DNA from 4 places in the Mongoliitalea daihaiensis genome. Region 3 is predicted to be linked to each of the others. Evidence: riboswitches for the same ligand, from Rfam matches in the RefSeq annotation. Region 3 holds a riboswitch; each other region holds the start of a gene.
The links. Region 3 has a riboswitch for S-adenosylmethionine ahead of IPZ59_RS12985 (homocysteine S-methyltransferase family protein). Riboswitches for the same ligand answer to the same signal wherever they lie in the genome.

Region 1 (7,511 bases), 410 kb from region 3:
TGGATATGAGACCATATTTCCAATTCCATTGGGCTTATCCAGTAGTTGGGATATGGATTTGATCAAAGAAACAGCTAGGATTGCAGCCAATGAGGCAAGTGCTGATGGGATTAGCTGGACTTTTTCACCTATGACTGATATCTCCAGAGATCCTAGATGGGGGAGAGTTTCAGAAGGAAATGGAGAAGATCCCTATCTTGCTTCACAGATAGCCAAAGCAATGGTGGAGGGTTATCAAGGGAATGATCTGAGTTTGGAAAATACCATAATGGCTTGTGTAAAGCATTTTGCCTTGTATGGAGCAGGAGAGGCTGGAAGGGATTATAATACGGTTGATATGAGTAAGATCCGAATGTATAATGAATACTTTCCTCCTTACAAAGCTGCAATCGATGCTGGGGTAGGTACAGTAATGACGGCATTCAATGAGGTGGATGGAATACCCGCAAGTGCTAATAGATGGTTGATGACACAAGTATTACGAGAGGATTGGGGATTTGATGGCTTCGTAGTTACTGACTACACAGCTATTGAAGAAATGATTGACCACGGGATCGGAGATTTGGACCATGTGTCGGCATTGGCTTTGAAAGCAGGAGTAGATATGGATATGGTAAGTGAAGGCTTCCTTACTACGTTAAAAAGCGCTCTTCAACAAGGGAAGATTTCAGAAAAAGATATCGATGATGCCTGTAGAAGAATTCTAATAGCAAAATTAAAATTGGGATTGTTTGAGGATCCTTATCGATATGCGGATCCTGAAAGAGCAAAAAAGGAAGTTTTCAGCGATGATAACAGAAAAAGAGCAAGAGAAATTGCCTCTCAGACCTTTGTTTTGTTGAAAAACGACAATGGAACATTACCACTTAAGAAAGGTAGTAAAATTGCCTTAGTGGGTCCCATGGCAGACAATGCCGAAAACATGTCCGGAACATGGTCTGTTGCTGGCAACTTCGGCGAGTCCATTTCTTTAAGAAAAGGTCTTGAAAATGCCTTGGGAGATGGGGCTTTAATTTCCTATGCCAAAGGATCAAATGTGGTTGTCGACTCTCTGTTGGAGTCAAGAGTGAGTATTTTTGGAAAACCGACCTATAGGGATCCTAGATCAGAACAAATATTGATAGAGGAAGCTTTAGTAGCTGCCAAAGATGCCGATGTCATTATAGCAGCAGTAGGTGAATCAGCTGAAATGAGTGGGGAGTCCTCCAGTCTGACAACTATAGAACTTCCTGAAAATCAAAGAAACTTACTAAAAGCTCTTCATAAGACAGGTAAACCTGTGATAGTAGTTCTTTTTACAGGAAGACCGATTGGTTTGGGATGGGAGAAGGAAAATATTCCAGCAATTTTAAATGTTTGGTTTGCTGGTTCAGAAGCAGGGGATGCTATTGCTGATGCCTTATTTGGAGAAGTAAACCCTTCCGGTAAATTAACGATGACATTTCCTCAAAATGTTGGTCAGATTCCTCTTTATTACAACCATAAAAATACTGGGAGACCTCTTGCAGAAGGAAAGTGGTTTGAGAAATTCAGGTCCAATTATCTCGATGTGACTAATGAGCCACTGTATCCATTTGGATTTGGATTGAGTTATACTTCATTTCAGTATGGAGAAATGGAGTTTAATAAAGTGGAGCTGAAAGGAGATGATAAATTGTTAGTTAAAATTCCAGTGACCAATATAGGTCAATATAGTGGTCAAGAAGTTGTCCAGCTCTACATCAGAGATAAAGTTGCTAGTGTCACGAGGCCAGTCAAGGAGCTCAAAGGATTTCAGAAAATCCAATTAGAGATAGGACAGACCAAGCTGGTTGAATTTGAAATCACCGTGAAGCATTTGAAGTTTTATGACTATGACTTAAATTATGTTTGGGAATCTGGTGATTTTGAAATTATGATAGGAGGTGATTCTCAACAAGTAAAATCCAAAACAATTAGCTGGAAAAATTAGAAGACTATGAAGAACTACATGTCGATCATCTTTGCTCTGATATTGATCGGGTATACCAATGCCTTAATGGCCCAATCTTACACAATTGCAAGCTATAATATAAGGTTTGATAATCCTGGAGACACAGGTAATTTATGGAAAGATAGATTGCCCCATTTAGTTTCCTTGATCAATTTTCATGAGATAGCCATTTTTGGTACACAAGAAGGGCTGAATAATCAGCTTGAAGATCTTGCACAAAATTTAGGGTATGCATTTATAGGAAGTGGCAGAGATGATGGTGGAAATACAGGGGAGCATAGTGCAATATTTTATGATCCCCTCACATTTAAATTACTTCAAAAGGGAGACTTTTGGTTATCTGAAACTCCAACTATTCCAAGCGTCGGTTGGGATGCTGCCATGAATAGAATTTGCTCTTTTGGTCAATTTCAAACAGAGGAGGGGATCGTTTTTTGGGTATTCAATGCCCACTATGATCATGTTGGACAAAAAGCTAGAGAAGAAAGCAGTAAACTGATCATGGGAAAAATTAAAGAGCTTAATAGTAAGAACGATCCAGTTATTTTCATGGGAGATTTGAATGTGACACCTGATAACATAGCGTATAAGACCATCATTCAATCTGATTTTTTAAAGGATAGTTATGAGCTGTCAGAGCAAGCGCCTCATGGGCCTATCGGTACGTTTAATGCCTTTAACTGGGACATGATGCCCGATAGAAGGATTGATTATATTTTTGTCAGTGAGCAAATAGGTGTAACAAAATATGCTGTTTTGTCTGACAATTATGGAAAAAAATACCCCTCTGATCACTTTCCGGTTTTTGCAAGAATATGGTTCAAATAGACTCAATCAGGAGCCTTTAAATTTGCGTTAAGAGGATGAAGGGTTTGAATGAATCGGTACTAATTTTTGATGATGGAAATATTGATTTTTTATAACTTAGCTGAGCAAGTAGGCTTTCTTACTCGATCAACTAATCAATCCAAGAGCTCAAATACCCTCATAAACCTCGGCTGTTCGCTCATCAGTATATCAAGTGCTAAGGTTTGTCTCTGACCATCTTTTGTGATGGAAAATCCTATTCGGCTTTGGGGAGGAAATGAAAACAAACAAGAAACACAAGAAAAATCAATAGAGACTACACAACTTTTACAAATTATCCATTTTTTAAGTCTATCGACTATTTCTGTTTCAGATAGATTAGAAGGTAAGCTCCCTAGAAAAGCATCTACAGGAATCCCTATCTTATCTTGGTCATCTAGTAACAAAGGATTACAAAAAGCTGTGTCTAAAGTGCATATCAAAGGATCATTGCGGTGAAACAATTCGCAGGAACTTGTCAATAAAAAACAGAGTAAGAATAGTAGTTTGATTGGATTTTTCATCTGTCAACAGTCTGATTATAGCTAGTACGCATGAAAAGCATAATCCGCTACACCCCTGACCAAAAATCCCATAAATTCCCTACATGAATTACACAAATAAAGAGGGAATGCAAATCCCCATTATCTCCAGTCCGAGATTGCAAATCTCGGACAGCAGGCAGCGGGTGTTTTTCAAAGATTAATCGTCTATTTAACACGCACAATTACATCGCCGCTAACCATGTATCAATTTATATCGCGTCAGTACATATCACTCTCTACCCCTCAAAATCAATCTATTCCAATATCTTACCTCGACTTCTCCAACGCCCGCTCAATATCAGCAATAATATCATCCTGATGCTCCAGACCTACCGAAATCCGTACCAAACCATCGGTGATCCTTACCAGAGCACGCTCTTCCGGACTAAGTTTGCTATGAGTAGTGGAGGCAGGATGGGTGACAATGCTGCGGCTATCACCGAGATTGGGCGTGATAGAAATCATCTGTAACTGATCAATGAAGCGTTGGGCTCTCACCAAACCACCATGTAGATTGAGCGTGATGATACCGCCCCCCAATTTCATTTGCTTTTTTGCTAGCTCATACTGGGGATGGCTAGGAAGAAATGGATATTTGACAAATTCTATATCCTTACTTTCTTGGAAGTATGAAGCTACTGCCAATGCATTGCTGCAATGCCTGTCCATTCTCACGGCCAAAGTCTCCATGCTTTTTGACAACACCCAAGCATTGAAAGGAGACATAGAAGGTCCAGTGTGTCGGGTGAAGTAAGTGACTTCATCCATCAATTCCTTAGTTCCCAAAATCAATCCTCCCAACACTCGTCCTTGTCCGTCAATGAATTTTGTTGCTGAATGTGTCACTATATGGGCTCCCCATTTGGCAGGTTGCTGCAGATAAGGGGTGGCAAAGCAATTGTCGACCACCAAAATTAGGTTATGGGCAGCAGCAAATTTTCCAGCCCATTCCAAATCAATGATCTCCAAACCTGGATTGGATGGCGTTTCTAAAAAAAGCATTTTGGTAGTTGGCTGCACTAACTGATCCCAATTTTGATAGTCTGAAATATCCCCATAGGTGGAGGTTATGCCCCATTTAGGAAATACTTTAGTCAACAGTTGGTGTGTAGATCCAAATAAGGAGCGTGCAGCCAAGATATGGTCTCCCTGCTGTAAAAGAGATGCTATTGAACCAAACATTGCTGCCATTCCTGAGGCAGTGGCGATTCCCGCTTCCGTTTCTTCAGCCACGCATAATTTATGAATCAATTCTGCAGTATTAGGATTGGAGTATCGGGAATAGATATTTCCCTCCACTTCTTCGGCAAACAGTTGACGGGCTTCTTCTGCACTTTCAAAGGTAAAAGAAGAGGTCAATGAAATAGGGATGGAGTGCTCCCGTTGATTGGGATTACTAGGGATATTTCGGATAGCGTTGGTTTCAAAATTAGACATGGGATTGCTTAATCAATGAGTTATTGTTTTTTTTAAACTATGGAAGGATACTGGTAAGGGTAGGTGATGACGATCTAAATTACTCCTATACTCGCTTGCGCTTGTATGACGCCTGCTAGTAGATCCATTAAAAATACCGGTAAGATGTTCCGATAAAGGAAAGAAAGTAAGGTTGAAGGTAGTAATTGTTTTGTACATAATCGTCAATTTATAGTTCCCCTAGGGGCAGGTTTTGGCACCTTTTCCTTGAGGGGGAATGGTTGCCAGAGGGTCACGGAGCCTGGTCTCTTACCTCTTCTTTATAAATTCGATAAAGAATCTGGCACAAAGAAAAGGACAGTCTCCTTGAAAAGCAAATTTGTTAATGGCTTTTCAAGAGAATGTCCTTTGAATCTATATGATCAAAGAGTCTCGAAAGGCTAGTTGGTCATCGCTGGAATATCTTTCTTGGAATTGGTCTCCCGATCTCCTACTTCTAAAACTTCGTAGACCACAAATTTTGCAGCTCCTCTCCAAGGAAGTGGGCTCAGATATTCCTTGTAGCGTAGTTCCACAAAGCGACCACTTGCTCTTTCCAATTGCTGGGCTACTTCATCTCCTTGGGCACTGAATCTAAATTCATTACTTTGAAGAGCACCTGCCGATGGACTTTGAAAGCCATCCTGAACCAAGCGTCCTTCCCAAGTCTTAAAAACAAATCCTTTTTTTTCAAAATAATTGAGTGTTCCTCCTTTGACTCCTTCTCCGAATACGAAGAAATATCGCCAATATACCAAGGCTACCAATACGAGGATGATTATTGGAATGCTTACTTTTAAAAATTTTCCCATGATATGCTGTGTTTAAATTCCAATAAATGTAAGAAAAGCTGCTTTCATTTTACAATCTTAAAAACATTCTGTCCTCAAATTTTATTTCAATACCATGCAAATGTTTCAGTTTTCATCGGATCGTAATTTATTACCCGCCCAAGGGGAGGCCTTCTATTATCAAGCATTTTTCAGTGATGAACAGTGCAGGACTTATTGGCATCGTTTGACACAGGAAATTGCTTGGAAGCAAGAACCTATATGGATGTTTGGCAAACAAGTGATGCAACCTAGACTCACAGCTTTGTATGGTGATCCTGAGAGACCCTATGGATACTCTGGCATTGAAATGATTCCTGTTGCATGGACAGATTTTTTGTTAGAAATCAAAAAGGCCGTGGAGCAAGTGTCTGAGGAGACCTTCACCCATGTTTTATTGAATTATTACCGTCATGGGGCTGATAGTATGGGCTGGCATAGGGATAATGAAAAAGTTCTCGGAGAAAACCCAACTATTGCATCCGTAAGTTTTGGGGCATCCAGAGCATTTCAATTGCGGCACTATCAAACAAAATCGATGAAGCAATCTATAGCCTTGGAAAATGGATCGCTGCTCTTAATGAAGGGGGAGTGTCAGCACTATTGGGAACATCAAATCCCCAAAACCAAAAAGGTTTTGGGGGGTAGAATTAATTTAACTTTTCGAAAATTACTGTACTAACCATTTGTAGGTTCCATAACCTTCTTTATCCATATCTGCTAAGGGTATAAACTTCATAGCAGCAGAATTCATGCAATAGCGAAGATTGGTTGGTTCCGGCCCATCATTGAATACATGGCCTAAGTGTGATTCGCCTAATTTGCTTCGGACTTCCACTCGTAGCATACCATAAGTTGAGTCTGTCGGCTTGTCAATCAACCGAGCGTCAATTGGTTTAGTAAAAGAAGGCCACCCAGAATAACTTTCATATTTGTCGGCACTGCTGAATAGAGGAGCACCTGAAACAATGCAGACATAAATGCCTTTTTCTTTGTTATCATTGTACGTATTGTTCCAAGCGCGCTCAGTCGCTTCGTGCATCGTAACATCGTATTGCAACTTGGTTAAGCGCTTTTTCAACTCTGCATCATTAGGTTTTTTATACTGATCTGATAAATTCACTGGCCAATGTTTGGCGATGAATGCATCTCTTCCTGAACCTCTTCTGTAGGCATAATATTCTCCTGGTTCTTTTTTGTAATAATCCTGATGATATTCCTCAGCTTCGTAGAAGTTGGTGAATTTGATTACAGGAGTGACAATTGGTTTATCAAAGATTTTCGCTTGGTCCAATGCTTTGATTGCTTTCTCAGCTACTTCTTTTTGGGTTTTGTCATGGTAGAAAATGGCCGAAGAATACTGGAAGCCTCTATCATAAAATGAACCTCCTTCATCGGTTGGATCGAATTGCTGAAAGAAGATGTCTACCAATTCCGAGTAAGAAATAACATCAGGATTAAATGTGATTTGTACAGATTCCCGATGACTCGTTTTGCCGGAAGATACATCTGAGTAGCTTGGGTTTTTTTCCTTTCCTCCTGCATAGCCGGATACAACTGAAATTACCCCATTGATTCCTTCAAATGGTGCTTCAATACACCAAAAGCAGCCACCTGCGAAAGTTGCTAACGAACGAGTATTTGAGAGCGTAGCAGCATCAGCTGATGTATCTTCTGGTTGAAGTTGTTTGTTCTCAGCTGAAGAACATTGTGAGAATAGCAAGGCTATCCCAAGTACTAGGTAACTAAACTGAACTTTTATTGAGCGCATAGGTCTTTTGATTATAATTTTATTTTCAGGCACGATTTTGGAAAAGGCATCGTTCTGAGGAAGTCAATATTTTATTTGGTTTTATCTACGAG
Region 2 (7,511 bases), 250 kb from region 3:
AGTTGGACACAATTTCATCCTACTTCCCTACCTCAACTGGGAAATCATCAATCCAAATTGACCTTGATGTCGGAGTCTCTTCGCAATGATGGAAGAATCTGGGTACCGCTCAAAGCCCACGATACAAGAGCTCCTCAAGATATACCAGAAGAAGAAAGGGATTATTACCTTGAACGAAAGTATCCTTCCTATGGAAACCTTGCTCCCAGAGACATTTCCTCCCGTGCTGCAAAAGAGCAAATTGATGCAGGTAAAGGAGTAGGACCCATGAAAAATGCTGTGTACTTGGATTTCCAGACAGCTATTCAACGAGATGGAAAAGAAACCATCCAAAAACGCTATGGCAATCTATTCGATATGTATGAAAAGATTACGGGGGTCAACACTTATAGCTCCCCCATGCTGATATCACCGTCCGCTCATTTCTCGATGGGAGGATTATGGGTAGATTACGAATTACAAAGCACCATCCCGGGTTTATTTGTTCTAGGAGAAGCAAATTTTGCAGATCATGGAGCCAATAGGCTAGGTGCCAACTCCCTGCTACAAGCATGTGTGGATGGGTATTTTATTGCTCCGCATACAGTCATGAATTACCTAGCAGGGGAAAAGCCTTCCGAAACTCCACATCATGAATTTGGCACTATCGAACGCTTAGAAACCGAAAAACGAATCCAACGATTGCTTCAGATCGGCGGTAATAAAACTGCCGAACAATTCCACAGAGCATTAGGAACCATCCTTACCAAAGAATGTGGGCTAGCTCGTGAAAAATCCGTCATGGAAGCAGGACTTGAAAAAATCAAAGCCCTGCAACAAGAATTCTACACCCATTTAAAAGTCCCCGGTAATGCCAAACAATTGAACATGGAATTGGAAAAAGCCGCCCGAGTTGAAGACTATTTAGAACTTGCTCAGTTAATCTTCCACGATGCTTTGCAACGCGAGGAATCCTGTGGCGCACACTTTAGAGTAGAACATCAAACTCCCGGAGGAGAAGCCAAAAGGGATGATTTAAACTATCAATTTGTATCTGCATGGGAATATGCAGATGGCAACTTTAAACTCCACAAGGAAGACTTACATTTTGAATTTATCAAACCACAAGAACGTACCTACACCTGATGATGAAACTAACATTAAAAATATGGAGACAAGCATCCAATGTATCCAAAGGATCATTTGAAACGTATGAGTTGATTGATTTACATCCAGAGATGTCAGTACCAGAGATGTTGGATGTGTTAAATGAGCAGCTCATTTTGGAAGGCAAGGAACCTGTAGCATTTGACTCAGATTGTAGAGAAGGTATCTGTGGACAATGTGGCTTTGTTATCAATGGAAATATTCATAGCCCGGAAAAAGGTGTGACTACTTGTCAAACCCATTTGAGAAGTTTTAAAAGTGGAGAAACTTTAGTCATCGAGCCTTTCCGTGCCAAAGCCTTCCCCATCAAAAAAGACCTTTGTATAGACCGGAGAGCTTTTGATCGTATCATCATGGCCGGTGGCTACATCAGTGTCAATACAGGGCAAGCTCCTGAAGCTAACAGTACCCGAATCTCACATGAATTAGCCGAAGAAGCTTTTGACTCAGCTGCATGTATCGGTTGTGGTGCTTGTGTAGCTATGTGTAAAAATGCCAGTGCAGCTCTCTTTACAGGGGCCAAAATCAGTCATTTAGCCATGTTGCCACAAGGAAGTGTAGAAGCTGGTAAGCGCGTCAAATCCATGGTAGCTCAAATGGATGCGGAAGGCTTTGGCTCTTGCACCATGACCAAAGCCTGTGAAGCAGTCTGTCCACAAGGGATTTCTGTTGCGAATATCGTACGGATGAATTCAGAATATTGGAAAGCTTAAAAAAATATTTAGTAATCGTTGGATAATCCAAATTCCAACTATTACTTTGCAGTATCCTTTCACTTTTTAGTGCTTGGATTTATATAGAAGAGGCGAGAGACAGGCTCTGAGACCCTCTGGCAACCATCCGTGTGGAAAGGTGCCAATTCCTGCCGATTGGAATATCTCCCTTCGGAACTATAAATTCAACAGTTATGATACGTATACCCATACAGCATTAACACATCTTATTCAAAAGCAAACGATTAATCCTATTCGTTTCTTCCATTGGCTTTGGGCCAATCGCATTTACTTGTGTTACATCTTCTTAGTTTACCTTTCCCATGAATTTGATCAGCAGTTATTATACCATCGATATGAGTCAAGATACCTTTATCCATCGTGAATCCTTTACACTAGAATCCGGAGAAGTTTTACCCGAATTTGAGTTATCCTATACGACCATGGGTAATCTCAATGCTTCCAAAGACAATGTGATATGGGTTATCCATGCATTAACAGGCGATGCAAAGGTATCAGATTGGTGGAGTGGACTCATCGGTGAGGACCGCTTCTATGATCCATCCAAGCATTTTATTATCTGTGCTAATTTATTGGGTTCCAGTTATGGCAGTACCTCTCCCCTTTCAGTGAACCCAATTACCGGAGATTTCTATTATTATGACTTCCCGCATGTCACACCCCGAGATATGGCGAATTCTTTGGACTTGCTGAGACAACATCTTGAAATTGAGAGCATAGACACCATTATTGGTGGTTCCTTGGGAGGTCAAGTAGGATTGGAATGGTCATATCTCCTCCAAGATCGAGTTAGACACAGCATTATCATAGCATCTAATGCCAAAGCTACGCCATGGATACGGGGCTTTAACGAAACGCAGCGAATGGCCATCGCTTCTGATTGTACCTGGGGCGAACGGCAGCCAAATGCTGGCAAAGAAGGCCTCAAGACAGCACGCGCCATAGCCATGCTTTCCTATCGGCATCCCAAAGATTTTGAACTCAAACAAGAAGATCAAGAAGAAAAACTGGACAACTACCGCATCTCCTCTTACCTCCAATACCAAGGTCAGAAACTTTCCCAGCGCTTCAATGCTTTTTCTTACTGGGCCTTGAGCAAATCGATGGACTCCCATGACTTGGGAAGAAAAAGAGGCGGACTGACATTAGCCTTACAACAAATACCTAGCAAGGTTTTGGCCATTGGGGTGGATACCGATATGCTGTTTTTAAAGGAAGAATCCCAATTCATTGCTAAGAATGTACCCAAAGGAACCTATCGGGAAATTAGCTCTCATTTGGGACATGATGCATTTCTTATAGAATATGAACAAATGAGTTATATTCTCAGTAGTTTCTATTTAGAAGATACGCTTTGAGGGTTACTTGGTAATCAAAAGCTCGAAGACCAATACGCCCTCTTCTATATCCGCTCGGTTGGGATGTGTCGTGCAAACCCACATTCCTGCCAGATCGGAATAAAGTAATTGAGGATTGTAGGAATTTGAAGGAAACAAGAATTCACCTTGCTTTTCATAGGTAGAGTTCACCAAAATCATTCCCCATTTGGAAGGAATAAATTCCATTCCAAAAACCTCTTCTTCAGGTTTTTCCTCAAACTTTACAATTCTAGCAAGCAATTGCTGTTTTGGTAATGGAAAGAGCTCCCAATAAGCATCTGAATAATTTAACAACCGCATAATTTCATCCATATCTTCAAAAATATCTTTTGAAGAGGAAGGAGGCATAGGGGAAAATTGACTAAAAGAAACTTCTTTTTGCAGCAATTCTCCTTCTTGGAAGGCCCAAATATCCTTAAAATTGTGATTGATGATTACTGCACCATTCAGTCCTCTAAATAAGGTAGGCATGATATTTTTATTCAGGTTAGTTCCTAAAAAATCGGTAGAGTAAGTGGAAACAACACTGATTTCATTCGATTCCAAATCCAAACGAAGCAAATTAGGTGTTTTTTGAATTTCTTCTACACTTAAGGTATTCCAAGCAAATGTCAACGGTGCCGCAGGAAAGTAAATACTAGATTCCTCCACAATAAAATTAAAATTCAAAAGTGAAACATTTTGAGCCAAAAGCCTCTCAGTGGGTATAGAAACCCGTTGAAGAATAGTGCCTTCTGCATCGAATTGAATTAGTTTATCGCCAAAAGTCGAAACCCAAAATGACTCATCATACCCCCATTGAATATCCTGTCTAGGTCCGTCTAAACCATCTGGACCATCTTCTTCTAACTTGATAACCAAAGGAGATGCATCCTCAATGTCCTTATAAATGGCAATTTCCGAAGTAGGATTGTTAATCACTAAGATGTTGCCAGCGGGCGACACCCTCCATCCAAGATTAAACTGTCCCCAACCTTCTGGTAACTGGAGCTGCTTGGTTTGTCCTGTCAATTCAAAAATGAGCGCATCGATTTTGTCGGATTTAGTACCACAGGATAGCAGCAGCAATCCAATTACAGCGAAGAAAAAGTGTCGAATCATCGTTTTTAATTTAAATTTAAAAATTAAGTTTCAACTATGCAACTAATTTTTTAACCACTTACATGTACAGACATAAGCTCAAACAAATTTCATTGGACAAATCTTACTTTTTTACTAGTTTAATCCCATGAAATTCACACAAATCAAAGAAATTTGCTTGTACATTTCCGATTTGGATTTGGCAGAGGATTTCTATGGTGACACGTTGGAAATGCCCATGATTTCAAAAGTAAGTGGAAGGCATATTTTCTTTCGCTGTGGTACTTCTGTCTTACTATGCTTTATTCCTGAGGTGACAGCTAAAGAGACTTCACTCCCAGCGCATTATGCTAAAGGCAAGCAGCACATCGCATTCGAAGTCAATAAAAAAGATTATCTACAAACAAAATCAAAGCTATTGGCTAAGGGCATCAATATCACACATGAACAAGGCTGGAGAGATAATCTTCAAAGTTTTTATTTTGAAGACCCTTTTGGGCACGTATTGGAGATCGTACCCAAAGGAATTTGGGAATATTAGGGCATTACCTGCAAAAACTTTCGGGGAAGGTTTACTAGCATATTTTGAGCAATCCCTGGAATGCGGATGATGAAATAGTCCTTATTCCCTTTATTGATGCACTCCCCTTCCATTCCTTCCAAAGCACCTCCTACAATTTTCACTAGCTGACCTTTTTCTATTTCACCAGATTCGGTCTCAACTGCTACACCTGTTTCCAAAATCCGTTGAATGGTTTTGATTTCTTCCTCTCGTACAGTAGCATGCTCACCTGCAAAATGAACAAACTTCACAGCACCAGGTACCTGCAAGGATTCCCAAAGATTGGTTCTGCTTGTTTTAACAAACAAATACCCATTGAATAGGGCTTTTTGAACTTTCTTTTTACGATCAGACCATTGACGCAACTCTTCTATCAATGGCAAGTACACTTCCAATCCTTTTTCTTGTAATCGTTGCGCCACTTTCTTCTCCGCTCGGGAGGTTGTATATAGCACAAACCAATTCAAATCACTCATAATTTTTATTCCTAGCAGCTTCAAAAGTAATCAAAAAAGAAGTCTCTTTCCACGTCCTTAAAAGTAAAAAACCCTTGAGCTATTATCTCAAGGGTTTAAACAATTAAAAACCACCAACCTTTATTAAATCATGTTATTTAAATCTGCGAATAAGCATATTCAGTTTGTCCGCCAACAAATACATGACAGGTACAATTACTAACGTAAGGAAGGTTGCAAAGGTTAGACCAAATATTACAGTCCATGCCATCGGTCCCCAGAAATCTGCATTATCTCCTCCAATATAGAATTGTGGATCAAATTCACTCAGCAATGTAGCAAAGTTGATATTCATCCCGATAGCAAGTGGGATAAGTCCTAGTACAGTTGTAATTGCTGTCAGCAATACTGGTCTTAGCCTAGTTTTACCACCCTGAATAATACTATTCAGCAACTCTTGGTAAGAAAGGTATTCACCTTCTTTGATTCCTAGTTCCTCTCTTCTTCGCTCACGCACCAAATTGGTATAGTCAATCAAGACGATGGCATTGTTGACAACGACACCCGCTAAGGAAATGATTCCAATACCAGTCATAATTACCACAAAATCCATGTTGAAAATAACTAGGCCTAAGAATACACCAATGGTACTCAGGACAACTGAAGCCATAATGATAAATGGTGTGGTTACCGAATTAAACTGAGCGACAATAATCAGGAATATTACAGAAACAGCAATAAACAAGGCTCTCATCAAAAACTCCGTAGATTTTGCTTGTTCTTCCTGTTCACCTGTGAATTTAACCGATATTCCATCCGGAACGGAGTAGTTGGCAACAAGCTGCTTCAATTCATTATTGATCTCTGTAGGATTGTATCCATCTAATACATTGGAGAAGATGGTAATAACCTTGTTCAAATCTTTACGTTTGACCGATCCAAATGTAGAGCCATACTCTAATTTAGCAACTGCTGAAATAGGCACTTCTTTTTTGTTACCTAGCTTATCACGGAAATTGATTTTCTTATTTACAAGTGATGCCAAATCATAGCGATATTCATCTTTCAACCGGAGTTGAATTGGGAAATCATCCTCACCCTCTTTAAACTTGGAAACTTCCTGTCCAAACAAAGCTGTTCTCAATTCAGTGGCAATCTGAGAAGTTGATAATCCGAATCTACGGGCATTCTCCCGATCAATATTCAATACTACTTCTGGACTTCCAAGCTCTAAATCAGATTTTAATTCTTCAATACCAGGAATATTTGCCGAAATCAATGCTTCTCTTAACTGACCTTCAAAAACAATTAATTTTCCAAAGTCCTCGCCGCTTACTTCAATATTGATTGGCTTGCCTACAGGGGGGCCATTCGTTTGCTTATCTACTGTAATCAAAACACCTGGATATTGATCCGCTAACTCACGGATTTCTTCCATGATTTTGTTCGTATTTACCCCTTGACGATATTGATATTCGACAAAGCTGATAGTGACTTTTGCCTTGTGGGGCGTATTAGCAGTACTCGGCCCTTCGGACTGATCTCCTGTTCCTTGACCCACTTGGGAAATGATGGACTCCACAACGGCACTGTAAGGTTCCATCAAGGTCAAAAGCTCATCTTCCATACCGATCATAAAATCATTGGTAGCCTCTGTATCTGTACCTATAGGATTTTCAATGAATACATTTACCAAAGAAGGCTGATTATCAGGGAAAAAGAGCACTTTCGGTGAGCGAACTCCCAATAATACAATTGATAAAACTAACAGAAGATTAATGCCCGCAAAAAAGAAGTAAGGGTTCTTACCTCTAAGTGCAAAAACCAGCGTGTTTTCATACAATGTTTCCAATTTGACCAAAAACACATTTTGAAACCATCGGATCGCAGGCCTTAATGCATAGACATTAAAAACTGTCAGAATGGCTACTATAGTGAATAAGTTCCCAAATGTAATGGATCCAGCCAAGTAGCTAATGATACCCATCACACCAAAAACTATAGCTATCAATACATTTTTAGTTTTGGGTTTTACAGACTCCACTTCCTGCACTTTCATAAATAAGGATGTCAACACAGGATTGACAACCAAGGCTACAAATAGCGAGGAAGAAAGCACAATTATCAGGGTGATCGGGAGATACTTCATAAACTC
Region 3 (7,511 bases):
CAGCTACAATCATCTAAACAAAATAAATCACATGAAAGCGGAACAAACCCCATAAAAATCAAGAAAAATAAGAGCGATAATTTATTCCCTTTCATATACTACTGAAAATATAGTCCTAATCAAACGAAAGTTAATCACAAAAATCTAGAATACCTCTTTTGCTATCTGATACGTAGCCTCCGCCTTACTCATAGTATAGTAATGAAGCACCTGAAGTCCATTGTCAATCAGATCTTTACTCTGATAAATAGCCCATTCAATTCCCACTTGTTTCACATCAGCGTTGGTTTTACATTTTTCCAACTCGTCCATTAGTGCATCGGGCATATCAATAAAGAAAGTTCTCGGCAACATGCTGATTTGTCCCAAAGTTGTGATAGGTTTCAATCCTGGAATAATTGGCACATCAATTCCCATTTCTCTAACTTTTCTGACAAATTCATAGAATTTTTCATTATCAAAAAACATCTGAGTCACGATATACTCTGCTCCAGCATCGATTTTTTCTTTTAAGTATTTAAGATCCGTACGCAAACTTGGTGCTTCAAAGTGCTTTTCTGGATAACCACCTACCCCCACACAAAAATCAGTATGGAAGCTAGTTTCCGTCTCTTCGTGCAGGTACTTGCCATGATTCATTCCAATGATTTGTTTCACCAAATCTTTGGTAAATGCATGGCCTCCTTCTTCTGGTACAAACTTATTTGCTGTCTTGGGAGCATCACCTCTCAGTGCAAGGACATTTTGTACACCAATAAAGTTTAAATCAATCAAAGCATTCTCTGTTTCCTCTTTGGTAAAACCTCCACATAGCAAATGAGGTACTGCATCTACATGAAAGCGATTCATGATCGCTGCACAAATACCAACAGTTCCTGGCCTCTTTTTGGTAGCCACACGTTCCAAAAGTCCGTTGGGATGTTTCTTGTAAATAAACTCTTCCCGATGGTAAGTGACATCTACGAAGGGGGGCTTAAAATCCATCAATGGAGCTATGCCATCACACAAATCCTGCATGCTTTGCCCTTTTAATGGCGGTAAAATTTCAAAAGAAAATAGCGTTTTTTCTGCCTGAGAGATATATTCTGTAATTTTCATAACTGCTACGTTGCTATCAAATACTTAATTTTCAACTGTTACAAGCATTGGAGTATATGCTAAATTTGGGGATAACCATTTTTCTGCTTGTTGCTTGGAAACTCCTTTCCGTTTGGCATAATCTTCCACTTGATCTTCTCCGATTTTTCCTAATCCAAAATACTTACTTTCAGGATGTCCGAAGTAAAATCCAGATACAGAAGATGTCGGATACATGGCAAAAGAATCCGTCAGGGTAATTCCTGTAAGTTCCTCTACCCGAAGCAAGTCAAAAAGCGTGCGCTTTTCTGAATGCTCAGGACATGCCGGATACCCCGGAGCTGGACGTATCCCTGTATATTCTTCTTTGATCAAAAACTCATTAGTTAGATTTTCATCTGGCGCATACCCCCACAATTCTTTACGAACCAATTCGTGCAGATATTCGGCTCCAGCTTCGGCCAATCGGTCAGCCAAGGCCTTCAACATGATGTCATGATAATCATCGTGAGTGGCTTGAAACTCCGCTAATTTTTTCTCTATTCCCCATCCTGTGGTGATGGCAAAGCCACCCATGTAATCTTCTCTATCTGGATGTAGATAGTCGGCTAGGGAACGATTAGGAACTCCTCTCCCCTTTTTTCCTTGTTGACGTAAAAAGTGGAAGTAATATTCTTTGTCCACTCCCACAACTTCCACATCATCTTCCCTTCGTTGAACAGGAAATAAGCCTACAACCGCTTTTGCTTTTAACCATTGTTCTTCAATAATTGAATCCAGCATGCGATTAGCCTCTTGATAAAGTCGCTTAGCTTCTTCACCTACCACAGGATCTTCCAATATTTTCGGAAATCTACCCGACAACATCCACGTACTAAAGAATGGTGTCCAATCGATGTAAGATCTCAATAAAGACAAGTCCAAATCATCCAACACCGTAATCCCTGTCTGAATAGGTTTCACTGGATTGTAATGCTCCCAATCAATGAACACTGGATTATCTTTAGCTTGAGCGTAGGAAACCAATTGTTTCACTTGTTGTTTGGCCTCATGCTCTTCGCGCAAGCGTTGATAGGTTTCTTTAATCTGCAAATGGTAGGCTTCCTTCGTTTCTTCTGAAATCGACTCACCGGCAATTGGAACCGATTTGGAAGCATCCGTTACATGGATGACTGTGCCAGAGTATACAGGATCAATCTTTACAGCTGTGTGTATACGGGATGTAGTAGCTCCACCAATCAGTAAAGGAATCTTTAAGCCTTGTCGCTCCATCTCAGCTGCCACATTGACCATTTCATCCAATGAAGGGGTTATCAAACCTGAAAGACCAATGATATCCACCTTGTTTTTAATAGCCTCATCGATGATTTTTTGAGCCTCTACCATTACTCCTAAATCGATGATATGATAACTGTTACAAGCCAACACAACTCCCACGATATTTTTCCCTATATCGTGTACGTCCCCCTTGACAGTAGCTAACAAAATCTTCTTCACACTGCTTTGTTCAGCATTAAAATCAGCGTCCCCAGCTTTGGGCATAAAGGGCTCAAGGTAGGCTACGGCTTTTTTCATCACCCGTGCAGATTTTACCACCTGCGGCAAAAACATTTTACCTTCGCCAAAGAGATCACCCACCACATTCATCCCATCCATCAACGGCCCTTCGATGACTTTCAATGGATTTACATATTTCACACGGGCCTCCTCTGTATCTTCAATAACATGGTCAATGATTCCTTTGATTAGCGCATGTTCAATTCTTTTTTCTACATTATCTGAGCGCCAAGCCTCATTGACTACCTCTTTTTTACCAGCTGATTTGACTGTTTCGGCAAACTCCAACAAGGCTTCAGTCGCGGTATCCTTTCGATCAAAAAGTACATCTTCTACCTTTTCCAATAAATCCTTTGGAATATCATCGTATACTTCCAACATCGTGGGATTGACAATTCCCATATCCATTCCATGTTTGATAGCATGGTACAAAAATGCCGCATGCATGGCTTCCCGTACTCGGTCATTGCCACGGAAAGAAAAACTGACATTACTCACCCCTCCACTGACCTTTGCTCCAGGGAGATTTTGCTTGATCCATTGAGTAGCCAAGAAAAAATCCAAAGCGTTGCGTCTATGTTCTTCCATGCCGGTAGCTACCGGGAATATATTCGGATCAAAGATGATGTCATGTGGATTGAAGTTGACCACCTCCACCAACAAATCATAACTGCGTTTACATATCTCCACTCTCCGCTCGTATGTATCAGCTTGGCCTTTTTCATCAAAAGCCATCACTACCACCGCTGCTCCAAATTTCTTGATGGTTTTTGCTTGATGAATGAATTCCGCTTCTCCATTTTTCAAACTGATGGAATTCACAATACTCTTCCCTTGCACACATTTCAATCCTGCCACAATAATCTCCCATCTAGAAGAATCAATCATAATAGGAATACGGCTGATTTCCGGTTCGGAAGCAATCAAATTTAAAAAGCGTGTCATAGCAGCCACTCCATCCAACATCCCTTCATCCATACACACATCCAAGACCTGTGCTCCACCTCTAACCTGATCCAAAGCCACATCCAAGGCCTCATCGTATTGACTGTTGAGAATCAAACGGGCAAATTTTTTGGAGCCTGTCACGTTGGTTCGCTCTCCTACGTTGACAAAATTGATTTCAGGTGTGAAAACCAATGGCTCCAAACCAGATAATTTCAAAACTTGACTATTTCTGATCTTACTCATCACGTTCTACTTCAAATGTTCTTCTTCGGGGACTATAATTAGCCGCTATACTTGCAATCGCCTGAATATGCTCTGGAGTAGTCCCACAACATCCCCCCAAAATATTCACAAAGCCTTCTTTCAAAAAGACCTCAATCTGATCTGCCATTTCTGTTGCGCCCTGATCATATTGACCAAATTCATTGGGTAACCCTGCATTGGGATATGCAGATACCAGAAATGGAGCATTTTCAGCCAAAACCTTCAGATATGGTCTCAGTTCTTTGGCGCCCAAGGCACAATTTAATCCTACTGAAAACAGAGGCACATGAGATACAGAGATTAAAAAAGCCTCAGTAGTTTGCCCAGAAAGCGTTCGTCCCGAAGCATCTGTAATAGTGCCAGAAATCATGACAGGAATCCCACCCTCTTCGGGATTTAAAGGAATGTTTCGCTGCTCAAAGACTTCTTGAATTGCATACAATGCCGCTTTTGCATTGAGTGTATCGAAAATGGTTTCCACCAATAAGATATCTGATCCCCCATCCAACAATCCTTTTACTTGTTCTTCATAAGCAGTTACCAATTGATCGAATGTAATCGCACGATACCCTGGGTCGTTGACATCCGGAGAAAGAGATGCAGTCCTATTGGTTGGACCCAATGCACCTGCTACAAACCGAGGGCAAGCTGGATTTTTAGCTGAAAATTCATCCGCAACTTCTCGGGCAATTTTGGCTGATTCAAAATTGATCGTATACGCCAGCTGAGAAAGTCCATAATCTTCCTGTGCAATGGATGTTCCTGAAAACGTGTTGGTTTCGATGATATCTGCACCTGCTTCAAAATAAGCAGCATGGATTGCCTTGATGATGTCAGGTCGGGAAAGGGACAACAAGTCATTATTCCCTTTCAATGGTTTGGGATGATTGGCTAGTTCGGGCGTTCTGAAATCCTGTTCCGATAGCTTGTAGCGCTGAATCATGGTGCCCATGGCTCCATCTAAGATCAAGACTTTTTGTTGCGCAAGTGATAATAACTGTTCCGTTCTGTTTTTCATAATCGTTCATAAAAAGCTTATACGAGTAGAACCGGAAGATAAAAAGAGAATCAACCGCTCATCTTTTTCCGGCATTTCCGGAAGGGGAGTTAGCACCTTGAATACAGGTTGCTAAGACGTCATAGGGCCCATCCCTCAGTCTTTCTCGATAAGCAAGCTCAAAAGTACGGACAAAAGGTGAATTTATTGGACTTTTTTACAAAATTATACCTTCAAAAAAATGAAATCTTCAAAATTGAGGAGAAACATTGCTTAAATTGTAAATAAAAAAAACATCCCATGAGATATTTGATTATAATAGGGCTCTTTATTCTTGGTTGTACACCAAATAATGATGGTGTAACACGAACTCCAAGCTCACCTGCAGCTGAAAATAATACCTGGGACGCGGAGGCAAAACTCCAAGAACTGGGAATTTTCCTACCTGAACTTTCCACACCCCTTGCAAATTACGTACATGTTGTTCGGACAGGAAATCTCCTATTTTTAGCTGGGAAAGGACCTCAACTTCCAGAAGGAGGGTATATACTAGGAAAAGTTGGAAAGGATCTAAGTATAGATGAAGGAAGAGAAGCTGCAAGATTGACCGGCATTGCACAATTAGCCGTATTGAAGGCAGAACTTGGAGATTTGAATCGAGTAAAACAAATTGTGAAGGTATTCGGCATGGTCCATGCTGACAGTGATTTCACTCAGCACCCACAAGTAATCAATGGATTTTCCGATTTGATGGTAGATGTTTTTGGGGAAAAGGGAAAACATGCCCGATCCGCTGTCGGCATGAACTCCCTTCCATTAGGTTTTGCTGTAGAGATCGAACTGATCGTAGAAGTAGAGGACTAAGGCCTGATACCAATACTGAATTGCACATAGGGATTGCTCATGTAAGAGCTCATACCTAGATCTCCTAATCTGTAGGCACCTATAGGCTGCTCGTATCCTGCATGTACTGCTGCAAATAATTTAAAGAATTTACCTAAAGCCAGCGGAAGCCCATATCCAAGATATACCTCTGGCTTGACCATCAATCCCCTGCCTGTAAGTCTCCCATCAAAATTGGGGTTTTCAAACAACGTAGGAAAATCCGGTTTGGATGGGTTTATCAAGGTATAGCGAAGATTTCCATATCCAAGACCTCCCAGAACACCCATTTCAATGTTTTTGAATTCAAAAAACTTTTTCCCTAGATTGGCATAAAGTCGGACGGAGTTGAGGGTATGATTGTACTGTTCATTGGCTTGTCCACTCATGCCGAGGTTATACAAATCGACTCCATATAACCAATCTTTGTTATATCCAAGAACCTTCAATCCCCAATTATTTGGTCTGCCTCCAAAGGTATTTAGGCCGTTCTCTGCTAATTTTTCATTGAGATTTGTAGGACTGGTAAAATTCATACTTCCCAAAAAATGAACCCCTATATCGGCATCTTTATAAAAGTAATTATGATCTGGGATAGATATCCCTGCCCCCACTCGCAAAAACGCTCCACTCTGCGTAGAGCTAAAACTCATGCCATTGAGTTTCCATGAATCTTCAAATGGTGAAAAGGAATACCCAAACTTCGCAATCAGTTCCAAGGCTTCATTTCTTCCAGGGATCGGAAAATCATATGCTAAATGAAAACCGAATTCTGTTAGAAAACCTGTCAAATTCAAACTACCACGGTGAATATCTCCATCTCTCAAAATAAATCCTTGCCTTGGGTCTGTCATAAACTGATTAAAAGTTGATGGCTCCTCGGGATTAATCATTTGAAAATTCAATGAGCCAGTTCCAATAGCCATGTAATGAATCAATTGAAACCTTCCCTCTTCGGTAAAAGAAAAACCCACGTTTAGCATCGCCCGCGAGGTTCGGTAACCGATTTGATAATCATCAAAGTCTGCTCGAGGGCTCGTACTTTGGATTACTTCAAGGCCTAAAATAAAATCATTGAACCGGGCCATATACCCAATTGTATAATTGGAGTACCCCTTTCTCAAAGAACTTAACCCTTTGTCTTCCAATAGATTATTAAACTCCCTCAAATTAGCACTAGTCGTCCCAATAGTTCCATAAAAAGTCGAACGATTGCTCAAATTACTTTGGGCATGTAGTTCGTGGAAAAACAAAAGACTGATTAGAAGCCCTACAATTTTTTTCATCGCACCAATTTTGTACTCAAAAATACGCCTAATGTTGGGCAAACATCAAGAATTACTCAAATTATGTTGCAAGTGTTTGACCAGTTTAGCATACATGCTGTCAGGATTAAAAGGTTTAGGCACATAATCGTTCATTTTTAAAGCCTCAAACTGCTCCTGAATCTCCTCCCAAGGAGAGGCTGTCATTGCTATGATCGGTAATGTTCGTAAAATCTTATCTGAATGTGTACGCACGAACTTGGCTACCTCAATCCCATCCTTTTTGGGCATCTGAAGATCTAGTACAATTAGATCAAAACTTTCTTTTTGCAAAATTTCGATTGCCTCTTCTCCATCATTGACAATGGTAAAATCTCCTACCCCCCACTTTTTCATAAATTTCTTGATCATCAGTTGATTGACAATATTGTCTTCCGCAATCAAAATATGAGCATTCAGTAGACTCTCTTTTACTTGCACTATCTTTGGGACAGAGGAGTCGATTGCTATTTTGGCTTTTG
Region 4 (7,511 bases), 1.3 Mb from region 3:
TTAAGGATCACCTTGTAAAAATAGTCAGGAACCCGGATAGGGCTATCTCCCATAGATGGTAAATTAGCCTGAAGGACAGGCCCTGTGGCTATATAAAGACTGTCTTTTTCAGCAGCAAATTTTCGGACCTGTTCTTCCAATCTTTTCCATATCCCTCTGTTAAAACCAGGGACTTGGGGACTGGCATTGGTGAGAAAAAAGCTGTCATACATACTTTCTGCACTGTAGCCCATATCTGCTGCAGGAGCTAAATGACCTCGGTCATATCCCGAATTGCGGTAGGCAGCATCTCGAGGACTAAAGTCACCTAATCTCCTTTCCATTCGAAAATTGCTTGACCGTTCTTCCCCATTGCCTAGATTGTCTTTGCAAAGCAGATAGCATACCCATTTGGTATTTTTGGTGAGGGTATCAAATTCCAATACAAAGCCGTTGTAATCTAAAAAGAAGTCTTTGGAAATAACTTCCGGAACAAACCCCCTGTAAGTTTGATCTACAAAAGACAGGTCAATAGAAGAAATAGCTGCGGTTTCAGCTGGTTTTTCTGGAATTATTAAAGGAACAGGGATCTTACTTAAAGTTGTAGGTTCAAGTGTTTTGCAGTTGGTTACTAAAACGAAGATGAAAAGGACGAGTACTGTTTTTTTCATTAATTGCTGAAGCTGTATCGCACACCAATATTAGCTCTTAGATTTAATCCATCAAAGAAATAATTGGGGGTTGCTTCTAGAAGAATGGCAAATTGACGGTGCTCTTTGATCGGTTTGAATGTCATCCCTAAGGGTACGCCAAACCTAATCCAATCATCAAAGCTATAACCTAACATCAAGCCTGCATGAAGGTTATACCATTCACTTTGTTTCAAATTCCGATTAAAGTAGCCTTCAATTGTGAATGGAAAATTTATAAGTTCTGATGCTGTGAATCGTAACTCTCCAAAGTTTTTATTTTCAATATTGGAACCTATACCAACCTGTCCAATCACTCCACTATGGTAGATACCAACATGGATGTTGGAGGATTCTTGGGCAAAAGAAAAAAAGCTAAGGGTTAAAAGAAGTGATAGGAATAAGGATTTCTTCATAATTTTTTTGGCTTAGGTTATAAACGTAAACATAAGGTATTTATTAACTAAAGCCTAAATGATTTTTATAAAGTTTTTTTGAATATATGGTTGTAGTAATTGATGGATAGATCGAGGTGTTAAAAGGTCAACTTTTATACCTAATTCTTCTGAAAGTTCTTGTTCTAGGCCAATGAGTTCCAATAAATCCAAAGGTTGTTCAAAATCAATCAAAATATCCATGTCATTATGTACATTTTCTTCGCCACGCGCATACGATCCGAATACGCCTACTAGGGTAGGTTCGGCTTTCTTGGTGACATTTTTGATGATTTCTATTTGATGTTGTGTTAGCATAAAACTAATTTATCAGAATCATTTTTTCCTCATTTAAAGTGTTCAAAAATTCTAACCTAAAAATTTGCACATTTTTTCATGTAAACTGAATTGGTTACCATACATTTAAAGCCTCCTGAGACCATGTGTATAACCAAAACAAAATCAATTATGAGAAAACGGTAGATTTTATTTGTATCAATTTCTTAACTTACTCAATAAAATCAGAAAACTAATCTTGTAAATGTATTTAATTCAACCAGTAGCAATTAAATTCATATGAAATTATCAAAACCTCTAAGCTTTCTAACTTTCCTTTTAATCTTGGTTTTTATTAGTGATAAAAAATATAATCAGCATTCCGACGATTTGAACTGGGTATTTCTTTCCTTAATTTTAATTGCAAGTATCTCTGCATTAGGTTTTAAAGTGAAAGAAGGTGGTTTGTCGAAAAGAAGTTTATATGTTATTCTATTTTCTACACTTGGTTCATTTGTAATTTTGTCGTATTTCTTAATGTATGGATAAGTTACTTCTGCACTTATTCGCATCTTTAGTTTTGTTTAGCCGTATGTTCTTTCTTAGCTTGGGAGAAGAAACCAAATTTCTTTGATTGACTTCTGTTAAGTTTAGATCATGTCTATCGTATCTTTTTAAAAAATTAAATCTTTGTTGAAAAATATACTTTCATTGCTGTTTATAATTCCATTTGCCATTTCTTGTACTTTGTCAGATAGAAATGTAGAGCAACATACTATTTCTACTATTTCATTAGATAATTTGAGTTCTAATATGCTTGATGTGGGAAGCTTAAGGCTAGTTAGGTTAAAAGAAAATCAATTCTCTCAAATCGTGAATGTAGAAAAAGTAATTCATGCTGATGAGGACTTTATTATTAGTGATAAATCATATAGTAAAGCTGTTTTTATTTATGATTTAAATGGAGAATATATCAATCACATTCATGAACATGGTGTAGGTCCAAAAGAATTTAAATTCATACAAGAAGTAATTTGGGATGAAGAACATCAAAAACTTTGGATAATACCAATGGATTTGCCAAAGGAAATGGTTTACGATCCCAAAGGTAGTTTTATAGAAGAGTTCAAGGTAAGTCCTAATTCCTATGTAAAAGAATTTGTGGTCTTTGGTAAAGATAGATTTACTTTGAATCTGTCACATATGGATTTTAGTGATAATGTTGTTTTGCATAAAAAGCTTGGCTTAGATAAAAGTTGGGTCCCTTTTGACGAAAAGCTAGATAATTCACCGATTGTAAATGTAAATTCTCTCTTTAAATCAGGTGATCGTGCCATTTTTTCCATTGGAGCAAGAGATACTATTTACGAATACAATCATAAAACAGAGGAGGTTTCTGTCAAATTTGCTGTGGATTTTGGGAGGAGAAAAATTCCTAATGATTATTTTTCCTTACCATATGAAGAACAGTTCCAGCAATTTTGGAATTCAAACTCTTTGGCTGGTATAAATGATCTTTATGAAGTGGGAAAATATATCACTTTTATGGGGTTAAGTTCTGAAGGATTTGAAGTATTTATTTATGATATGAAAAATGAAGTTTTATATGACTCCAAAAATTTGTTTTCTGAACATTTGAAAGGAGCTTATATTGAGAGGATTCTAGGAGTAACAAAAGAAGGTGAATTTATCGGAACTTTGAATTCAAAAGACATTAAAAGCATCAAGGAAACTCGTCCGATAAAGAAAAACTTCGAAAGCTTTGATGATATCGATAGGGAAGATAAAGTTTTGGTGCTGTTTTCTTTTAAGTAAAAAATTTTTAAAAAATATACACACATAGTATACTGGAGTACCCTATGAAGTCTTGTAACTGGACATTTCTCAAGGCAGCTATAAAGCCTTAGGTAAAACACCCCATTACCCATACCACATCGAAGATGGGCATTATTTCGTAAAGTTAGAGACCGACTAGCGTGTAGCTATTTTGCGCTTACCCATTTATTAGAAAAGTACACCTGTCAGGAGATGTATACGCTGACAGGTGTATTTTTTTGCATTTAGAGCTTATCAAAAGCCTGCTGGAAATCTTCTTTGATATCTTCAATGTGCTCGATTCCCAAAGATACCCGAAGCATGGTTGGAGTTACTCCCGCAGCCGTTTGTTCTTCTTGGCTTAGTTGCTGATGGGTGGTTGCAGATGGTTGAATGATCAAGGTTTTTGCATCGCCTACATTTGCCAGGTGAGAGACCAATTTCAATTCACTGATAAACTGGCTGGTGCTTTCTTTATCACCTTTTAGTTCGAAGCTCAACACTCCTCCAAAGCCATGAGTCAGGTATTTTTTGCCGAGTGCATGATGGGGAGAGGAAGGGAGTCCGGGATAGTTTACTTTCTGCACTTTTGGATGGTTTTCCAGCCAAGTTGCCAATGCCAAAGCATTCTCTACGGTTCGTTGCACCCGCAGGGAGAGAGTTTCCAGTCCTTGTAGCAACAAAAAGGAATTGAAGGGGCTTAAGGCTGGTCCAAAGTCTCTCAATCCTTCTACTCTGGTCCTCATGGCAAAGGAAATATTGGGTAATCCCAATGGATTGTTTTCTCCAAACACTTCCCAGAAATTCAATCCATGATAGCCCTCTGATGGTTCGGAGAATTGTGGGAATTTGCCATTACCCCAATTGTAATTTCCTCCATCGACGATGATGCCGCCTATGGAAGTTCCGTGTCCTCCAATCCACTTGGTGGCAGAGGAAGTGACGATATTGGCTCCGTGCTTAATTGGCTGGCATAAATAGCCTCCTGCTCCAAAGGTGTTATCCACCACCAAGGGTAAGTCGTATTTCTGGGCCAGTTTGGCAAAGGCTTCGAAGTCTGGGATATTGAATTCAGGATTCCCGATGGTTTCCAGATAGATAGCTTTGGTATGTTCATCAATCAATGGTTCGAAATCTTCTGCATTGTTCCCTTTGGCGAATTTGGCAGTGATGCCGATTCTTTTGAAAGCCACTTTAAACTGATTGTAGGTACCGCCATAGAGCGAAGGGCTGGAGACAAAGTTTTCTCCTGCCTGAATGATATTATTCAAGGCCAAGAATTGAGCTGCCTGTCCTGAGGAAGTTGCCACCGCTGCTACTCCACCTTCCAACGCTGCGAGTCGCTGCTCGAAGACATCTGTGGTGGGGTTCATGATACGGGTATAGATATTCCCGAACTCTTTTAGCGCAAACAAATTTGCGCCGTGTTCAGCGGAATTGAACACGTAGGAGGTGGTTTGATAAATGGGGACCGCTCTGGAATTGGTTGTTGGGTCGGGGTTCTGTCCTGCATGTAGCTGCAAGGTTTCAAATCGATAAGCCATGGATATTGAAGTTTAAATTTATGATTATTAGTTAACTATGGTCCGAAAACCTAGATGTTATCGTGCAAGCCAATCGTTGATACCGTTAATCTGTAATCAAGATGAAGCCAAGTGAATAAGAAAGGGTAGTAAGCAATGTATATCATATGGTCAAGAATTTATAGTTCCAAGGAATGCTTGGTGGGAATTGGCACCTTTTCGATAGTTCGATTGGTTGCCAGAGGGTCGTAGAGCCCATCTCTCGCCTCTTCTGTATAAATCCCAACACCTAAAAAGTGAAAGGATGATGCAAAGAAAGGAATGCTTAGACACAAATGCAAATAAAAGTCTACAAAAATTATAGAGTTTATGTATTTTATTTAAAATAGGATGTTTTTATGCAGTAAATGCCTAAGCTAACCTGTTTTTCACGGGAACTTTTGAGATTCGATTTTTATTTTACTGCTTTATTCCCCACTTTTAAGATTCAAAAAAATCTAGCCATGGAGCTCCAACTATCCACCCCTGCCTTATTATTTTCTGCGATTACGTTGATGATGCTGGCTTTTACAAACCGCTTTTTGGCCATTGCTAATCTCATACGGGGATTGCACAAAAAATACTTGGAAAATCCCGAGCAGGAGATAATTATTGAGCAAATTCACAACTTGAAAAAGCGCTTGAGCATGATCAAATACATGCAGTTGTGCGGAGTCTTGAGTTTCTTGCTCTGTGTGATATGTATGTTTCTTATTTTTATTGACGCCCAAGAGGCTGCAGATTATGTATTTATTGGCAGCATGTTGGCTTTATTGGTGTCTTTAGGAATTTCTATGGTGGAAATCCTGATTTCAACTCAAGCGCTGACCTTAGAAATTCAGGATATGGAATCTGCATTTCAAAAAAGGTCCTCAAGCTTTTGGTTTAAAAAAGATAAAAACGATGAATAAATTACTGATTATAGGGTTCTTTTTGCTTGTATCTTGCAAGGAGGCCGCGGTTACACAAGCTCAAGAAGCTTGGGGCGGAGAACGTTTAAAAACAATTGTCTTAACAAATTTACAAGAAACTGAGGATTTTTATACTTGGTCTTCGGATAGAATTCCTATGGTTTCCGCCCATCGGGGAGGCCCATATCCGGGCTTTCCAGAGAATTCTTTGGAGGCTTTCGAAAACACCTTGAAGCATACTCCATCCATCATAGAATTTGATGTAGCATTGACCAAGGACTCGGTGTTAGTCTTGATGCATGACAATACCTTGGATCGGACCACTACTGGTAAAGGACGAGTTATTGACCACACCTATGAAGAAATTCAAGACTTATTCTTGGTGGATAAAGAAGGAACGGTGACTGACTTTAAAGTACCAACCTTGGAAGAAGTTTTAGCTTGGGGGAAAGGAAAAAGCTTGTTTACAGTAGACATCAAGCGGGAGGTTCCTTTTGAAATGATTGTAGATGCCATCAAAAGGCATGAAGCTGAACCATATGCAGCTGTCATCACTTACAGTTTGGAAGCAGCACAACAAATCCATCGCCTGCATTCAGACTTGATGTTGTCGGTGAGTATCCGAAATGAGGAGGAACTTGCACGTTTCCAAGCTTCAGGCATTCCTGTAAACCGTTGGATTGCATTTACAGGGACCTCCGAGCGATCAGCGGCATTCAATCAGCAGTTGCACGAACTCGGGGTGTTTACCATCTTAGGCACCCTAGGCAACTTAGACCGAAGCGCCATTGCTAGAGGAGATCAGTTGTATGTTGGTTTTGTACAAAATGGTGCGGATATCTTGGCTACTGATAGACCCATTGAAGCAGCAAAGGCAATTGAAGGATTGATACCTATGCAGAGTTTGAAGGGGAAGTATTTTGGTCAATAGGATAGTTGTGAAGAGACAAGAAACAAGATGCAAGAATCAAGTTGCAGAAACAAGATGCAAGAATCAAGAATCAAGACAGGGGCGTGTAGAGAACTGACGGTTATGGTTTACGACTGTGCTGTTCGAGATTTGCAATCTTGAACTAGAGATAATGAGGATTTGTAATCCTCTAAGGGGGATCGAATTAATGAGAAGGAAAATTTCGAATCATGAATGTTGAACGCTGAATGATGAACGTTGGATCGGTACTAACTATAAATTAGGGTGAGAGAAGCAAGATGCTAGACATTAGACTCTCATTGCTTGGACCTCAAACCCTGAAAAGGGTTACAAAATAATAACCATGGGTTCTACAAACCCATGGTTGATGGGATTAGGTTAATCATCAATCCAAAAGGGCTTGTACTAACGCTCTCTAGAGTAGAAATCAATAATGCTGCCCCGTCAGGGCAGACACTAAGGTGTAGATGCTTTCGGCCACGGGTCGAGACCCGTGGTTACTGTTGTTTTGCCCTTTCAGGGCAGGGCCTACTCGGAATTTGCAATCTTGCCCAAAAGGTTTGGAAGGTGAAGTAATTTTCTTGTGAAATTGAAGTATTAAGGAAGAAAAAAATGTCGAATGATGAATATCAAATGCCGAATTACGAACTTTCGACTAATTATTGATTCAGGAAATAAAAAAGAATAATCGTATTTCAACCACCATCTAACTGTGGACAGTCGACAGTGGACCGTCGACCCCAACCAATCACTCAATCAACTAATCACTCAATCAACTACTATGACAATCGATCTACGTTCAGACACCCTTACAAAGCCTACTAGAGGTATGTTGGAAGCCATGTGGGCTGCGGAAGTAGGGGATGATGTATTTGGGGAAGACCCCACTGTCAATGCTTTGGAAGCAAAACTGG

Region 1: it holds a riboswitch for S-adenosylmethionine, as region 3 does, so the genes downstream of both, IPZ59_RS11180 (trans-sulfuration enzyme family protein) here and IPZ59_RS12985 (homocysteine S-methyltransferase family protein) in region 3, are expected to answer to the same signal.
Region 2: it holds a riboswitch for S-adenosylmethionine, as region 3 does, so the genes downstream of both, IPZ59_RS11850 (homoserine O-acetyltransferase family protein) here and IPZ59_RS12985 (homocysteine S-methyltransferase family protein) in region 3, are expected to answer to the same signal.
Region 4: it holds a riboswitch for S-adenosylmethionine, as region 3 does, so the genes downstream of both, IPZ59_RS07410 (O-acetylhomoserine aminocarboxypropyltransferase/cysteine synthase family protein) here and IPZ59_RS12985 (homocysteine S-methyltransferase family protein) in region 3, are expected to answer to the same signal.

What each region holds. Positions count from the first base shown of each region.
Region 1 covers NZ_CP063779.1:2,657,320-2,664,830, forward strand. The annotation lists gene bglX (beta-glucosidase BglX) at 1-1,951, shown strand, start outside; gene IPZ59_RS11170 (endonuclease/exonuclease/phosphatase family protein) at 1,958-2,800, shown strand; gene IPZ59_RS11175 (hypothetical protein) at 3,026-3,277, shown strand; gene IPZ59_RS11180 (trans-sulfuration enzyme family protein) at 3,631-4,800, opposite strand; SAM riboswitch class I at 5,006-5,108, opposite strand; gene IPZ59_RS11185 (hypothetical protein) at 5,220-5,630, opposite strand; gene IPZ59_RS11190 (alpha-ketoglutarate-dependent dioxygenase AlkB family protein) at 5,731-6,330, shown strand; gene msrB (peptide-methionine (R)-S-oxide reductase MsrB) at 6,319-7,419, opposite strand.
Region 2 covers NZ_CP063779.1:2,817,531-2,825,041, reverse strand. The annotation lists gene IPZ59_RS11860 (fumarate reductase/succinate dehydrogenase flavoprotein subunit) at 1-1,125, shown strand, start outside; gene IPZ59_RS11855 (succinate dehydrogenase/fumarate reductase iron-sulfur subunit) at 1,128-1,859, shown strand; SAM riboswitch class I at 1,936-2,045, shown strand; gene IPZ59_RS11850 (homoserine O-acetyltransferase family protein) at 2,183-3,238, shown strand; gene IPZ59_RS11845 (DUF4221 family protein) at 3,242-4,360, opposite strand; gene IPZ59_RS11840 (VOC family protein) at 4,488-4,880, shown strand; gene IPZ59_RS11835 (UpxY family transcription antiterminator) at 4,877-5,377, opposite strand; gene IPZ59_RS11830 (efflux RND transporter permease subunit) at 5,511-7,511, opposite strand, start outside.
Region 3 covers NZ_CP063779.1:3,065,798-3,073,308, reverse strand. The annotation lists gene IPZ59_RS13000 (hypothetical protein) at 1-95, opposite strand, end outside; gene metF (methylenetetrahydrofolate reductase [NAD(P)H]) at 145-1,098, opposite strand; gene metH (methionine synthase) at 1,123-3,825, opposite strand; gene IPZ59_RS12985 (homocysteine S-methyltransferase family protein) at 3,818-4,864, opposite strand; SAM riboswitch class I at 4,920-5,019, opposite strand; gene IPZ59_RS12980 (RidA family protein) at 5,144-5,707, shown strand; gene IPZ59_RS12975 (hypothetical protein) at 5,704-7,011, opposite strand; gene IPZ59_RS12970 (PAS domain S-box protein) at 7,057-7,511, opposite strand, start outside.
Region 4 covers NZ_CP063779.1:1,743,546-1,751,056, forward strand. The annotation lists gene IPZ59_RS07390 (DNA/RNA non-specific endonuclease) at 1-650, opposite strand, end outside; gene IPZ59_RS07395 (hypothetical protein) at 650-1,084, opposite strand; gene IPZ59_RS07400 (nucleotidyltransferase family protein) at 1,139-1,420, opposite strand; gene IPZ59_RS07405 (6-bladed beta-propeller) at 2,072-3,193, shown strand; gene IPZ59_RS07410 (O-acetylhomoserine aminocarboxypropyltransferase/cysteine synthase family protein) at 3,439-4,737, opposite strand; SAM riboswitch class I at 4,893-4,998, opposite strand; gene IPZ59_RS07415 (DUF2721 domain-containing protein) at 5,220-5,666, shown strand; gene IPZ59_RS07420 (glycerophosphodiester phosphodiesterase family protein) at 5,659-6,597, shown strand; gene IPZ59_RS07425 (threonine aldolase family protein) at 7,379-7,511, shown strand, end outside.